Linked DNA regions of Prochlorococcus marinus str. MIT 0912. The protein of the gene in region 2 binds, or shares a complex with, the protein of the main gene of each other region. Links are inferred from orthologs where the notes say so. Each region holds a gene or a part of one and is shown on either strand. Other genes may lie near its edges.

Region 1 (8,256 bases), 950 kb from region 2 along the record:
GATTCCTTATTATTGAAGGCTAAAGATATTGGTTTATCAGATGATTTCTCTAGTAGAGTCCAATTTTGGAAAATGAGATGTACAAATCCTCTGAGGAATACTCATACGTTTGAAACTCTAACTTCTAAGCAGATCGATTCACTCGTTGATCTTATTTCTTGCATGGCAGAAAATCTCTATCCACTTATTCGGCAATTACTTTCGTCAAAAGAATCAAAGACACTTAATCAAGAACGCTGGTATTTATTTACTACACGTCTTAAGTCACTTATTCGTGAGAGGATGAATATTAAACGTAGTTATATTTCTTCTTTATTAATTGAAGATAGTCATGAGCTTTTTAGAGAATTATTAGTCATACTCTCTCTATCCTGTGGAAAAGCCGGAGCTAATCGTTTAAAGGCATCTTTATATCACCAGCAATAGTATTTATATATGATTAATTTAACTTATAGATTTGATCAAAACTCCTCTTCCCTTGAACTTGCAGGGATGCCAGATGTTTCAAATGGAGACTCAGAAGATACTATTGGTATTTTATTTTCTTGGTCATTAAAAATAATTGGGTCACCCCTATTGGAGGGAGAGAAGGAACACCTTGATAATTTAATGCAAGTAATATTTCAATATTCAAGATCATATGTTTCTGGTATCCGAAACACATTTATATCTAATAAAAAAATTGTGACAATGTCACCTTTTGGTATTAATCATAAATTATTACTAAATAGTACAAGGACGGGTGTTAAGCCTTTAGAAATTATTTTAGATGACTCTGAATTATCTGACTTGACAAGATGTCTTGATCTTTTAAGGTTTGATCCTAGATTTAATATTAGTTGGGATATCAATCAAGAATGTCCTTTCAGTAAGAAATTTATACTTAATAGTGTTTCAAAGTCCAAGAAGAATTATAATTTCTTTTATGCATTTATTATATTTTTATTTACAAGTACGCTATTACTCTTTATTCCAACAAATAATAAAATTGACTTTAGAGAGCCCACTAATTCCATTCAAAACTCATTGGATCAAAAAGAATTTTAAATGAATCCTGGAATTAATTATTTATAAAATATAGATATATAAAATTGAGCGATAAGTATTCTTTATTTTATTGCTAATTTAATTTTGTAAATAATTCGATAATAAAGTAAAATAATTAATTAACAATAAGAATTTTACTTTTGATGAAGCTTTCAAGTAATGATAGAGAAAAAATAGATATTAATGATGATTATATTTTTTATAAAAATCCTAGATATGTTAATCACCTAAGCAATTCATTTAGAAAACGACTTACAGGCTTATATTCTGAGTATCTACTAAATCATTACGTAATTCTTGATTTAATGAGTAGTTGGATTAGCCATTTACCTGATGATATGAGATATAAAAAGGTTATTGGTCATGGAATGAACGTAGATGAGTTATCTTCAAATAAAAGGCTTAATAGTTACTGGGTCCAAAATTTAAATATTAAGCAAAATATGCCAATAGAAGATTCTTCTATTGACATAGGATTAATAGTTGCCGGATGGCAATATCTTCAATATCCTGAAAAAGTTTCATTAGAACTATCAAGGATTATCAAATCTGATTCATTCTTGATAATTTCATTCACTAATCGAGCATTTTGGACCAAAGCTCCAAATATCTGGACTTATTCGTCAGAGGCTAAAAGGATTGAATACGTATGTAGTGTTCTCTCTTCTAATGGATGGAGAATTGAAAAAATATTTAATGAAAAAACATATGAAGAAAAGCTTTTTGGTTTTTACTCGTCCGAAAGTGACCCATTCTATTCTGTTATTGCAAGAAACAATAAGTCTAATAACTGAACTAGTTTTTATTGATAGGTATATTTAGTATTAATTCACAATATAATTTCTTTATGTCTTATTCTCTAGTTAAATTTAGTTCTGAGGATTGTGGCACCTGTCACAGAATGAGCTTCTTTGATTCAAAAGTTGCGAACGAATTAGGGATTGAATTTATTAATGTAAAACTACAAGATACTGTTGTATATAGAAAATATAGGCCAATATTGCTAAAACAATATCCAACAAAAGAAGGTATGGGTTGGCCTACTTATCTATTAGTTGATGATCCTGATGGAGAATTTAAAATTATTGGTGAGTTAAAAGGAGGAATTGCGAAGGGTGATTTTAGAGAAAGACTTACAAAACTAATACCTAATTGATCCTTTTATTAATTTACTGGTTGCATCAATCCACCACTTCCTGAGTCAGAATCATCATCATCGTTTCCAGTGTCGACAGTTAAAAGTGTATATATACCAAGAGCTAAAAGACTAATCATGCTACTGAAAATACTTAGCCCATATTGGTTATTACTAATTTCTATTACTTCTCCCAAGGTAAAAATACTCAATTTTCGGAGACTATAGCAATTATTTTCTTTAAAAGTGTTTTGTTGAACCAATTGAAAGATTGACACCCATTACTTTTAGCGATGATTTATTTCTGAATTCATTAACTTTAACCAATCAGTTAGTTGATCTAGAAGTTTATCGCTATCCAATATGCCAAGACCTCGAATTATCACAGTGGAGAACCGATCCCCTTTTTTATAGATAAATCTCCCATGAAGATGGTTTGCTAAACCTTTTCTTAGTAACCTAAAAGCTGGCTCATCCATCATTGTTTCAAGCTCAACATTAGGCTTAGATAATTTAATTCTCGAGAATCCACACTTTTTAGCGATAATTTTTAATTTCATTACTTCTATTAATGATTCAACTGCCTTTGGTAATGTTCCATACCTGTCAACTAAGTTGCTAGCAAATTGAACCAACTCATCATTGTTTTGACATTGTGTCGCTAATCTATAAGCATTTATTTTTTCATCTGGATCAGTTATCCAATCTCCAGGTATAAAAGCTGTAACAGGTAAATCAATTTGAGTATCGTCAACCGAAGGTATTTCTTGTCCTTGAATTTCAGCAATAGTTTCCTGCAATAATTCCATATACAAATCAAATCCAATTGTTTCCATTTGTCCGCTTTGTTCAATACCTAAAATATTTCCAACGCCTCTAATTTCCATATCCCTCATGGCTAATTGATAACCACTACCCAAATCACTAAATTCTTTTATGGCCTTTAATCGTTGTTTAGACGTCTCATTTAATTTCTCTTCGCTTGGATAAAACAACCATGCGTGTGCCTGAACTCCACTACGCCCTACTCTGCCTCTCAATTGATAAAGTTGAGATAACCCAAATTTGTGAGAATCTTCAATTAAAATGGTATTTACTCTTGGAATATCTAATCCACTTTCGACAATTGTTGTACAGAGTAATATATCTGCTTCGCCAGCATTAAATGCCAACATTGCATTCTCTAATGCTCCTTCCTCCATTTGCCCGTGTGCTATCAATAATTTGACATTTGGTATCATTACTTTTAATTTATCAGCTACATATTCTATACCCTTAATTCGCGGAACAATATAAAATATTTGACCACCTCTGTCGATCTCCTGTGAAATAGCACTTCTTATAATCTCATTATCCAGTGGTGCTAAATGAGTTTTAATTGGTCTACGTAAAGGAGGAGGTGTCGTTATTAAACTCATTTCACGAACACCAGAAAGACTCATATAGAGTGTTCGTGGTATAGGAGTTGCAGATAAAGTTAATACATCTACACTTTTTTTTAACTCCTTTATTTTTTCCTTTTGATTAACTCCAAAACGTTGTTCTTCATCAATAACTAGAAGTCCCAAGTCTTTATAAATTAATTTTTTGTTCAAGAGCTGATGAGTACCAACAACAGCATCAATTTGTCCATCTTTAAGTCCACTTACAATTTGTTTTCTTTCACTAGTAGTTTTAAATCTATTAAGTAATGATACTTTTATTGGGTAAGGGGCGAATCTATCAGAAATTGTTCTCCAATGTTGTTGCGATAATACTGTTGTTGGAGCTAATAATGCTATTTGTTTCCCTGAGGTTATTGCTTTAAATATTGCTCTAATTGCAACTTCTGTTTTGCCAAATCCAACATCACCACAAACTAATCTATCCATAGGCTTATCACTTTCCATATCTGATTTAACTTGAATTGTAGCTTTTGCCTGATCTGGTGTTAATTGGTATGGAAATGAATCCTCTAACTCGCTTTGCCAAGGCCCATCGTTTGGAAACTTATAACCTTTTTCTTTACTTCTTTCAGCATATAACTTAATTAAATCAATAGCAATTTTTTTAACAGATTTCTTCGCTTTTTCTTTTATTTTATTCCAATTTGCTCCACCTAGTTTACTAATAGTAGGAGTCTTAGAATTAGAACTTCTGTATCTACCTAAACTACCAAGTTGATCAGCAGCAACACTTAGTTTTCCATCCATATATTTGATTACAAGGTAATCTCTTGACTCGCCATTTATATTTAATTTTTGAATATTTTGAAACAACCCTATACCATGATTACGATGAACAACATAGTCGCCAGGTTTCATTTTATTCGGATCTATTTTTTTACTTTGAGATTGCTTTCTTCTTCTTATATAACCAGTATTAGAAATATTATGTTGACCAAAGAATTCCTTATCGGTTATTAGTGCAATCTTCCATGCTGGAAGACAAAATCCTTCGATTTCACCTTCATTATTATTTTTAATTGAAACTGGAATATTATCATCTAAAAGACTTTTTATAGAGTTAAAGTCACTATTATTAGGTATAAACTTTGAAATACATTCATGTTCTTCTAAGAGAGAAACTACACGACTAGGTTGCGCTGAAACTATCCAGATAGAATATTTTTGTATAATATAATCTTTTAATGATAAACTAATTTTTCCATATTGATTTGGGAGCCATTTATGACTTTTACTTGAAATATTAAAAACATTTTCTTTAGAGTTTGTGTCTTCTAGATCGCATATATCTATCCCTTTATAATTATCCAATGTTTTAAATATATCATTAATATTTATATGAAGATTAGGCTTGAATATTTTTCTTAATAAGTTGCTTTCTTTAGAATTATTAATTAATTCTATAAAATTTTCGTTAACGATGTTGAACCAAGCCTTTCCATGAGATAAACTTTGCAACCTTTCATCTACTACTATAAATGTATTACTATCCAAGTAATTTAATAATGATGAAGGCTTGTCGAAAGCAACTCCTAGATATTTTCTTGCAGATGATAATGTATCGGAATTAACCAACTCTGAGTATTCCTCATCTGAAAATAATATTGAAATATCTTTATCATTAATTGATTTAAGCTTATTAATTATTAGTGGATCAAAACCAGTAGGAGTAATACATACTTTATCAATTTTATCCAAAGATCTTTGGGATATTGGATCAAATTCTTTAATCTTTTCTAAATGATCACCAAATAACTCCAATCTAATTGGTAATTCACTGCTAACTGGATAAATATCAATTATGTCACCACGTCGTGTCCATGTTCCTTCTTGATCTATATTGTTTGATTTCTTGTATCCACATTCACTTAATTTGAATGATAATTGACTTAAGTTAACTTCCTCACCAACGGACAATTTGATACACTTTGATTTAAGATATTCAAATGGAGGTAAATGTGGTTGTAATGATCTTTCCGTAGCAATAATTGCGATATTCTCATCATCTTTTAATTCCAATATATCGCTGAGTACTTGTAATTGTCCCCATACGATCTCTGAGGTTACTTGTGTAGAATCATAGGGTGAGACTTCGCTCGTAGGATATAAACATGTTTTAGACCATCCGCAATCTTTTACAAGTGGAAACCACCTTGTTGCATCCTCTAATGTTGGTACAATTACTAATAATTTTTTAGATTCATTTTTAGCAAGAGATGTTGTGATTAATGCTTTTGCTGTTCGGGAAGCTCCAGTTAATATTAATCTTTCATCTCTATATGTTCTTCCAATCAACTCATTTGTTAACTGATGATTTTCTAAATTCTTTGCAATTGATTCTAATGACACTACTCTTTTTACTTAAATCATTTTGATTACCATAACATTTAATTTGTCATTTTAGATGATTTAATCAACTAGATATTTATTTCGAATGGATTTAAGCTTTTCAACAAATGAGATTAATTGTTTTTCATTAAGTTCCTTTCTAGTTGAAACATTAAACTCTTTTTGTAAAAATTCTCTACCCTGTACGTGATTCCATGACAAATCATTAAGTATATTGTCTGATTCAGTTATTAAATAATTAATATTTACATTATATTTTGTAGATTGATTTTTGTTATCTGTATTTTTCAATAGACTAAGATACTTTAATATATCATTGTAATTGGTTATTTTATTACGGTTATTATAACCTAAGCTTTTTTCTAGAAAATTTATTTCATCTTCTCTAGACCATTTTAACCGTTTAATTTCTAAATCTATTGCTGTTAGTTCGTTACTCCAATCACTAGGTTCAATATTTGAATTGCTATTAGCAACTATCTCATTTTTGGGTAATTCAGCTTTTAGTGGTTTTTTGATTATGTTCTCAGGGCCTGGTAATTGAGTTGTTTCATTATTTGATCCTCCATTAATTCTTAAATTAAGTCTTAATATAGCTTTATCTTCAGCAACTTCAACTGTGGGTCCTTCGGCGAGCGCACTTCCAAGGCTTTTTTCATTAAGCCATCCATTCACTTGCACAACTGCTTTATTGTCTGTTAGGTGGCAAAGTTTAGATTCAATTCTCATAACTCTTCTAAATTAGCCTAAATAAAATTATTAGCGTTAACATATACCAAACAGGTAGTGCAAATAGCTCTTTATTCGTAATTTAATGGATTCAGCATCTCTTAGGTCATTAACTCCTTTACTTGATGGTATCGATAGATGGGTTGAGTTGGCACCTCTTTTACCAATAATTATATCTTTAGAACTTATTTTATCTGCAGATAATGCTGTAGCACTAGCCTCAATAACAAAGAATCTTAATAATATTGATCTTCAGAAGAGAGCACTCAATATAGGGATATTTATAGCTTTAATCTTAAGAATATTTGTAATTCTTACTGCACAATTCTTCTTAAACTTTTGGCCAGTAAAGTTAATTGGTGGTATTTATTTATTATCTTTATCAATTACTAAATTGATTTCTAAAAACAATAATGAATCAATTAATGATGATAATTCAACTGGTATAAAATCACTTTTTAAGGTTATTCTTTTATTGTCAGTAACTGATTTAGCCTTTTCAATTGATAGTATTACTGCTGCGGTAGCAATCAGTGATCAATTTCTTTTAGTTATTACAGGAGCAATCATCGGAGTTATTGCATTAAGGTTCACCTCAGGTTTATTTATTAAATGGTTACAGATCTATATTAATCTTGAAAAAGCTGGTTATATCGCAGTCGGTATTATTGGAATGAAGTTAATAATCCAATTATTATTTAACCAATTAATCTTACCAGAATACTTATTTTTCCTAATAATGTTATTTCTATTTCTTTGGGGTTTTTCTAGAAAAGGATCTGATATTTAAAATCTAGCTTCCAAAAATATTGCTAACCAACATATTAGATTGAACTGATAACGTATAACTGTCAGTTGCTTTTTTACCTTCTAGTTGACCATATTTAATTTGAATTGGATAATCACTACACATTATCGTTATTCCTGTTTGTTTACTTACCACTAGAATTTCTCCAGGAACAATTTTATCTATTAAATCAAGATTATTTTTATCTGAATAACACTCTTTATTATCTAATATATTTGCCTCTAAAATTTTTACTCTTTTACCATTATATAACGAATATGCATTTGGATAAAGTCCCTGTATTCTCTTCATGATTTTCCTTGCTTCTTGGTTCCAATTTATTAAATAATCTTCTTTTGTTATTTGTCTTGCATAACTCGGTTTTGCATATATATCTGATTGATCAATAGCTTTTAATTCATATAGAATTGAAGATATATTTAAACCTTTGGCAAGCCCTATTCTTTCAAGTGATTTTACTAATAGCCTTGATGACATTTTCGATAGTCTATTTGAAAGTATCTCTAGGTTATCTGAATCATCAATCAGGGTTACCTCTTGTTCAATAACGGGCCCTGTATCTAAACCTTCTTCCATTGACATAATACAAATACCTGTCTTTGCGTCATCATTAAGGATGCTCCATTGAATTGGTGCAGCCCCTCTCCATTGAGGTAGTAATGAAGCGTGACTGTTCCAACATCCCAATTTTGGCTGTTCTAAAATCTCTTTAGGAAGAATTTGTCCAAAAGCTACAACTACAT
Region 2 (7,676 bases):
TTAACAAATAATCCATTTCTATTTGCAGCCCAACGATAAATAGATGGGATTTGCTCTCTTTTATGTTGTTTTGGATAAGCAACTTTTCCATATAAATTATATTTATCAACCAATTCAAAAACTTGCTGAAATACTTCTCTTTGCTGTTTATCAAGCTGGCGTGAATCTTCTCGACAGCCTAAAATTAAAATTAGATTATGTCTTTGCTGCAAAATTGTAGAACGTCCATAGGTTTCAATCAACGCAGGAATATTTTTTCTCCTTACTGCTCGGGATATAGCTAAGAGAGGAGGAAGATTTAAATCTCGCAAAAAAGGTTTGAACAGTATATTTAATTCTTTTTCTTCATCCTTTAAATTAGAATTTGTTGCATGAAAACGATTTAGATCAACACCAGGTGGAATTATTTCTATATTTTTTTTACTAAATCTTCCATAACGAGAGTACTGTTCATCAGATTCCTGCTTAGTGCTTGTAATGAGTAAGTTTGAATGTGCTAAAGCTAATTCTTCTGCATCAATTCTTTTGCTAATTGAATAAGTTTGCTCTATTTGATCATGATCTATTCCAGCAGCCAATAATCTTCTAAGTTTTTCCCGACCTAACGAATGGCCAGTAAAAACTAATGGTAAACCTAATCTTCTACTAACCAATGCACCAACATAACCAGCATCCGCATAATGAGCATGAATCCAATCAGGCAGGTTATTTTCTTTCTGTAATCTTTGAACTATTTGATCCGCTAAATCATCTAAATAAGGCCATAATAATTCTTTCCTGATATAACGTTTAGGACCAAAAGGTAATCGAATAATTTCCGCACAACTTGATACTTGTTCGACAGGATTTGAGTAATCAGAAGATACTCTCCTATCAATAATTAATCTGGTGATTAATTCAACTTTTTCAACTTCTGGTCTAGCTGCTAGTCCTTTTACTAATTCTAAAACATATAAAGTTTGCCCTCCAGTATCTGCATCTCTACCCAATTCGAGATCATGCGAACGGATTAAACCATGCAAATTTAAATGTAAAAGTCTTAATCCCAAGCAAAAAATTTATTAGTAATGGGATTACTAATCGATTTATAGTTCATTAAACCTTAAGAAAAAATAATGTTTTTTTCAATAAAATTTAAATTTTTAAAATTGTTGACATCACTAGATTTTTTAGGATTTATAAATAAAAAGAAGATCCTTTATTGTTCAAGATTACGAAATATATACAAAATCGGCAAAGATGTTCAAACCGTTATGGGAGGATGTAGTTCCAAAACTTTTTTTAAATAGTTACCTGTATGACTATTTGAATCTGCTGCCACCTCTTCAGGAGTTCCCATCGCAACAATCTCTCCTCCTCGATTACCACCTTCCGGACCCATATCAATAATCCAATCTGAACATCTAATAACATCCAAATTGTGCTCAATAACAATAATTGAGTTTCCTTTATCCACCAATCTCTGTATCACGTCCATTAGTTTATGAACGTCATAAAAACTTAAACCAGTTGTTGGTTCATCAATTAAGTAAAGAGTTTTACCAGTAGCTCTTCTTGATAATTCAGTAGCAAGTTTTACTCTTTGAGCTTCTCCTCCAGATAATGTTGGAGCAGGTTGACCAAGCTTAATGTATCCAAGTCCAACATCTAAAAGTGTCCTTAATCGATCTGCAGCTTGAGGTATAGCAGAAAAAACATCAACTGCTTGTTCAACTGTCATTTCTAATACATCAGATATAGAATAATTTTTATATTTAACTTGCAATGTCTCTCGATTAAATCGTGCTCCTTTACACACATCACATTGGACATAGACATCAGGAAGAAAATTCATCTCAATTACATTTACACCCTGACCACGGCAAGCTTCACATCTTCCACCTTTGACATTAAAACTGAATTGTCCAGCTTGATATCCTCTAGCTTTTGCCTCGACAGAAGTTGCAAAAAGTTGTCGTATAGGATCAAATGCACCAGTATAAGTAGCCGTATTAGATCGTGGAGTTCTACCAATTGGAGATTGATCAATAACAATAACTTTATCGATAGATTTAATACCTTTTAATTCTTTTAATCCTTTTGGAAAGGGAACTTTCAACCCTAGAGAGTGGTTCAAAGCAGGATGAAGCAACTCATTTATTAGAGTGCTTTTACCACTTCCACTGACTCCCGTAACGGCAACTAATCTACCTAATGGAAAGTCAACTGAAACATTTTTTAGATTATTTTTTTCGCAATCAATTAATCGTAATTTTCTTTGTACTGAATCTCTTCTGCTAGCAGGTGTAGGAATAGACGAGCGCCCGCTAAGATAAGCACCAGTCAATGATTTTTTTGCAGCCAACAAACTATCTAAAGATCCTTCAGCGATAATTTCTCCTCCATGCACACCAGCACCTGGACCTATATCTACTAAATGATCAGCTGCTCTTATCGTGTCTTCATCATGTTCAACAACAACCAAAGTATTACCTAGATCACGTAATTTTTTTAAGGTAGATAACAACCTATCATTATCTCTTTGATGTAGTCCAATACTAGGTTCATCTAGAACATAAAGAACCCCTGTTAAACCTGCACCTATTTGTGTAGCAAGTCGTATTCTTTGAGCTTCCCCCCCAGACAAGGTCATAGCTGGCCTATCTAGAGTTAAATAATCAAGTCCAACATCCAACAGAAATCGAAGACGTAATCGAATTTCTTTTAAAACTAATTCTCCAATCTTTCTTTGTTTATTAGAAAGTAATTGATTTGAGTCTTTGGTTGTTTCAATACACATTAATTCCTCAACATTCGCTAGTGTGGTAGAAACACTTGATGAAGTGAGATCAGTTATTGAAAAAGGTCCTAGTTTTACAGCAAGAGCTTCAGGACGTAATCTTTTACCATGACAGCTTGCACAGGGGACTAATTCAAGATATTTTTCTAACTTTTGACGAACAGCTTCACCATTTGCATCCTGTAACTGCCTTTCTAAAATAGGCAAGATACCTTCAAAAGGTCTTTTAAATCCAGAGTCTTGTTTATATCTGCTATCTACCTTTATTAAAATCGGTTCTTTACTGCCATTTAGCAAAATATTCTTTTGCTCTTCTTTTAAATCTTTCCAAGGAGTTTTTATCTCAAAACCAAATGCCTCACCAACTGAAAATAATAATGAAAAATAATATGAATTATCTTTATCACTCCATGGTGCAACAGCAGCGTAAACCGGTAGTGATGGATCAGGTACAACTCTCTCACAAGTGAATTTTTTCAGGTGACCGAGACCATGACAGTCGGGACATGCTCCATATGGACTATTAAATGAAAACAATCTTGGAGATAATTCTTCAATCACCGCCCCATGAACTGGGCATGCAAAATTCTCAGAAAATAATCTTTCTCTATCAATACCTTTGGGTAGTTCTTCATTCTTTTTAGGTACTGCTTCAACTATTGCTAGGCCATCTCCTCTTTTTAAGGTAGTACTTAATGAATCAGTTAATCGCTCTTCGATACCCTCTCTCGCAATCAATCTATCAACCACTACTTCAATAGAGTGAATTTGATTTTTATCTAATTCAATGTTGTCAGCCAGTTCTCTAACTTCTTTATTAATTCTTACTCGAACAAAACCCTCTGCAGCAAGTCCAGACAAAAGTTTTGAGTGTGTTCCTTTTTTACCCCTAACGACTGGTGCAAGTAATTGGTATCGTGTCCCTTCTGGAAGAGTCTTTATTTGATCAACCATCTCATCAATAGTTTGAGGCTTAATTGGCCTAGAGCATTCAGGGCAATGAGGTTCACCAGCTCTTCCAAAAAGCAATCGAAAATAGTCTTGTATTTCCGTAACCGTTCCAACTGTTGAGCGAGGATTATGACTAGTTGATTTTTGGTCAATAGAAATTGCTGGAGATAAACCTTCAATTGAATCAACATCTGGTTTATCAACCTGACCTAAAAATTGTCTTGCATAAGCAGATAAACTTTCAACGTATCGCCTTTGTCCTTCAGCAAAAATAGTATCAAAAGCTAAAGAACTCTTACCACTTCCACTAACACCTGTAAAAACAACCAATTTATTTCTTGGAATAGATAAATCAACGTTTTTTAAATTATGTTGCCTGGCACCACGAATAGTTATGACTTCTTCATTGGAAGGAGTCATATTTAATGTCTTATTTTTTGAATTAGGTTTTGGACCTCCCATTAGGGAAAAATATTAATAATTAATTGTATAAAAAAATATGCTCATCATGCAGCTTTGTGTTCCAGCAGGCTCGCCGCATAAGCATTGGCTTCTACGATTTCACCTCCAGCCAATAAAGCCAATTCTCTTTGCCTATCAGCCATTTCCTTTAAATGAATAACACTAGACTTTGTATAACCAGCAATAACGCGCTTTTTTAAAGAAAAATGATTATCAGCAAATGCTGCAATTAAAGGTTGATGAGTGACGCAAAATACTTGCCGGTGATTTGACAAGTCACAGAGCAAATTAGCTATATAGCTGCTAACAGATCCACTAACACCTGAGTCAATTTCATCAAAAATCAAAAGTTTAGATTCATCAAATGAAGAAAAAATTGCCTTTATTGCAAGAAGAACCCTTGATTTCTCTCCTCCGGAGGCAGTTTCGGAAAGAGGCGCTAAAGGAATACCTGGATTTGCTGAGAACATAAAAGTAACTTTATCAATCCCATTAATTGTTGGTTCACATTCCTCAAAAATAACTTTAAAACGAACATTAGGAATACCTAAGTTTTTTAAACTCATAATCAATTTATCCTCTAGTTGCAAAGCAATAGTTTTTCTTAGAATCGACAAATCTTGGTTAGACTTGTCTCTTATAATTCTTTTATTAGCTTCAAAGGAATCAAGTTCGTGAATATTATTAGAGTCATCATGCAAAGATAAACTATTCATTAATTCATTTTTATAGGTAATAAGATCTTCTATATTTCTTTGATATTTTTTTTGATAAAATTTTAAAGTAGATAATCTAGATTGCAAGTCATTTAATAAAGAAGTGTCAATATCTAATGTTTTTTCATAATCATTAATCTGATAAATTACATCATTAAGATTATTGGTTAGTTGATAAAAACTCTCAAAAATTGGTTCTAAAGAAGAATCAATTTTAGACATATTTTTTAATTCATTAATACAAAAATTAGTATGATCTAGAATTGATGGGTACTCATCTAAGCTTTCATTTAAACGAATCAATAAAAACTTAACTCCTTCTTTTAACCTTACAAGATTTGATAAACGATTCTGATCAATTTCTAACTTGGTTTGCTCGTTTGGATCTTCTAATTGTAATTTGTCTAGATCTTCGTATATATACTGAATTTCCTCAAATTCTTTTTTTGAATCAAAAATTTGATCTCGTGCTTGCTCTAGTCTAAAACTAGAATCATGCCATATTTTCCAATCTTGATTTACTTTAGCAATAGATTCTTGAATTTTATTTAAGCCTAAAGAATCTAATAATCTTAATTGATGCAATGAATCATTTAAGATGTAAGTATCTCCTTGTAGCGTGAAATCAAATAAAAGTGATCTCAATTCTGATATTTGATCTCTGTTAACTAATACACCATTAATTCTAAATCTAGATTTATATTTATCTTCTTTCAAACGCCATTCTCTAGTCACAATTAATTCTTCATCAGCATCAAATTCATGAGTAATCAACCAATCTTTTGTATTTTGAAATACAGAAAAAACAGCCTCTATAGATGATGATGATGATCCTTTTGCTACTAATCGATTATCTAGAGGAGTTTTTTTGTTCGCCAATAAGGCGTTTAACGTATCAATAAATATTGATTTACCTGAACCAGTCTGACCTGTAAAAACAGTAAATCCCTTATCAAATTCAATCTCTAAGTTACCAAATAGAGCTATATTTTGAAAACGAAGACTGTTGAGCATAAATCAAAGCAATCAAAAAGACGCAAACCAAGAGTAAAATGAACTAGAAGGGATGTAGAACATTGCCATACTAAAATGGCCGAAGAACTAAGCGATTTTATTGAAGCCTCAGGTCTACTTGAGTATGACCCGGTGGCTATAGAATCAATCTACAAAAAAAATCCAGTTCGTCTACTCCGCAGACTTTGGCAAACGCTTTTACCTATTGGATTATTTTTACTTGGCGTTGGATGGGAAAAGCTAGTTGGATCTTTAGACAAAAACGAAAGAAAAACTTTCAGGGCGAGAGAATTTACACAACTACTCGTTGATTTAGGACCAGCATTCATAAAAGCTGGACAGGCTCTTTCCACGAGACCAGATATAGTTCCGCCAACAGTTTTAGAGGAATTAGCACAACTTCAGGATCAACTGCCAGGCTTTGAAAGTAAACTCGCAATGGCATGTATTGAACAAGATTTAGAAGATAAGGTAGAAAACATTTTTCTTGAAATAGATAAAGAACCAATTTCAGCAGCCTCTTTAGGTCAAGTACATAAAGCAACACTACAAAGTGGGGAAAAAGTTGCTGTTAAAATTCAAAGACCAGGACTAAGAGAACAAATCACTTTAGATTTATATATAGTAAGAAATATGGCTATATGGTTTAAAAATAATATTGGAATTATCAGAAGTGATTTAGTAGCATTGATAGATGAGCTAGGTAAAAGAATTTTTGAAGAAATGGATTATATAAATGAAGCTACAAATGCAGAAAAATTTAAAAAACTTCATAGCGGTAATCAGAAGATTGCAGTACCAAAAATTTATAGAGAAGCAACAAGCAGAAGAGTACTTACTATGGAATGGATAGATGGTATAAAATTAACAAATATAAGCGCAGTGAAAAAACTAGGAATTGATCCAAATGAAATGGTAGAAATTGGTGTTAGTTGTAGTTTACAGCAACTAATTGAACATGGTTTTTTTCACGCTGATCCACATCCAGGCAACATTTTAGCAATGGAAGATGGTCGATTATGTTATTTAGATTTTGGGATGATGAGTAATATTACACAACAATCTAGAATTGGATTAATTAGAGCAGTTGTTCACCTTGTAAATAAAAGATTCGATAAACTTTCCTATGATTTTGTTCAATTAGGCTTTCTCTCTGAAGAAGTTGATTTAACACCAATTGCTCCTGCTTTTGAAAGTGTTTTTACTAACGCACTAGAAATAGGAGTAAATAAAATGGATTTTAAAGCTGTAACAGATGACATGTCTGGCATAATGTATAAATTTCCATTTAAATTACCCCCTTATTACGCACTAATAATAAGATCTTTAATCACTCTAGAAGGAATAGCTCTTAGTGTTGATCCGAATTTTAAGATTTTAGGAGCAGCATATCCTTATTTTGCAAGGAGACTTATGGAAGATGAAAATCCAGAACTCAGAAATAGTTTGAAAGAAATGCTATTTGATGAAAACAACCTTAAATTAGAAAGACTAGATGACCTTTTAACAAGCGCAACGAAAGAAAAACAGTTAGACAGTGAAAAAATATTAGATCAAACAATAGATTTTTTATTTTCACAGAAAGGTAAAGTTCTGAGAAATGAATTAGTAAACATTTTAGCTTCAAAAATAGACTCTATTGGATGGAAAACAGTTATAAATTTAAATAATAAACTTCCATCTAAAATCCGCTCTAAGACGATTGAAAAATCTTCAAAACAGAATACTAAAAAAATCTTTAATTTGTATTCAAT

Evidence for each region. The genes of interacting proteins can lie anywhere in the genome.
Region 1: the proteins of uvrA (region 2) and mfd are in contact, whole or in part, in a crystal structure (PDB 4DFC), measured with the Escherichia coli proteins. The link is inferred for Prochlorococcus marinus str. MIT 0912 from one-to-one orthologs.

Annotation. Positions count from the first base shown.
Region 1 is NZ_CP114783.1:365,564-373,819, reverse strand. Bases 2,270-6,344 are described here. They hold mfd (transcription-repair coupling factor), read right to left. Parts: upstream 5,977-6,344; coding sequence 2,470-5,976; downstream 2,270-2,469. Other genes in these bases: O5640_RS01930 (hypothetical protein), read right to left, coding at 6,037-6,344; O5640_RS01940 (hypothetical protein), read right to left, coding at 2,270-2,445. Outside these bases: O5640_RS01960 (DUF3038 domain-containing protein), read left to right, coding at 1-426; O5640_RS01955 (DUF4335 domain-containing protein), read left to right, coding at 436-1,047; O5640_RS01950 (SAM-dependent methyltransferase), read left to right, coding at 1,191-1,841; O5640_RS01945 (TlpA family protein disulfide reductase), read left to right, coding at 1,895-2,203; more of O5640_RS01940, read right to left, coding at 2,212-2,269; more of O5640_RS01930, read right to left, coding at 6,345-6,705; O5640_RS01925 (TerC family protein), read left to right, coding at 6,791-7,495; fmt (methionyl-tRNA formyltransferase), read right to left, coding at 7,499-8,256. UniProt on the Escherichia coli protein: Couples transcription and DNA repair by recognizing RNA polymerase (RNAP) stalled at DNA lesions. Mediates ATP-dependent release of RNAP and its truncated transcript from the DNA, and recruitment of nucleotide excision repair machinery to the damaged site.
Region 2 is NZ_CP114783.1:1,318,408-1,326,083, forward strand. The notes cover bases 1,044-4,538. They hold uvrA (excinuclease ABC subunit UvrA), read right to left. Parts: upstream 4,193-4,538; coding sequence 1,244-4,192; downstream 1,044-1,243. Other genes in these bases: O5640_RS07650 (HAD family hydrolase), read right to left, coding at 1,044-1,049; O5640_RS07660 (DNA repair protein RecN), read right to left, coding at 4,237-4,538. Outside these bases: more of O5640_RS07650, read right to left, coding at 1-1,043; more of O5640_RS07660, read right to left, coding at 4,539-5,922; O5640_RS07665 (ABC1 kinase family protein), read left to right, coding at 5,998-7,676. UniProt on the Escherichia coli protein: The UvrABC repair system catalyzes the recognition and processing of DNA lesions. UvrA is an ATPase and a DNA-binding protein. A damage recognition complex composed of 2 UvrA and 2 UvrB subunits scans DNA for abnormalities.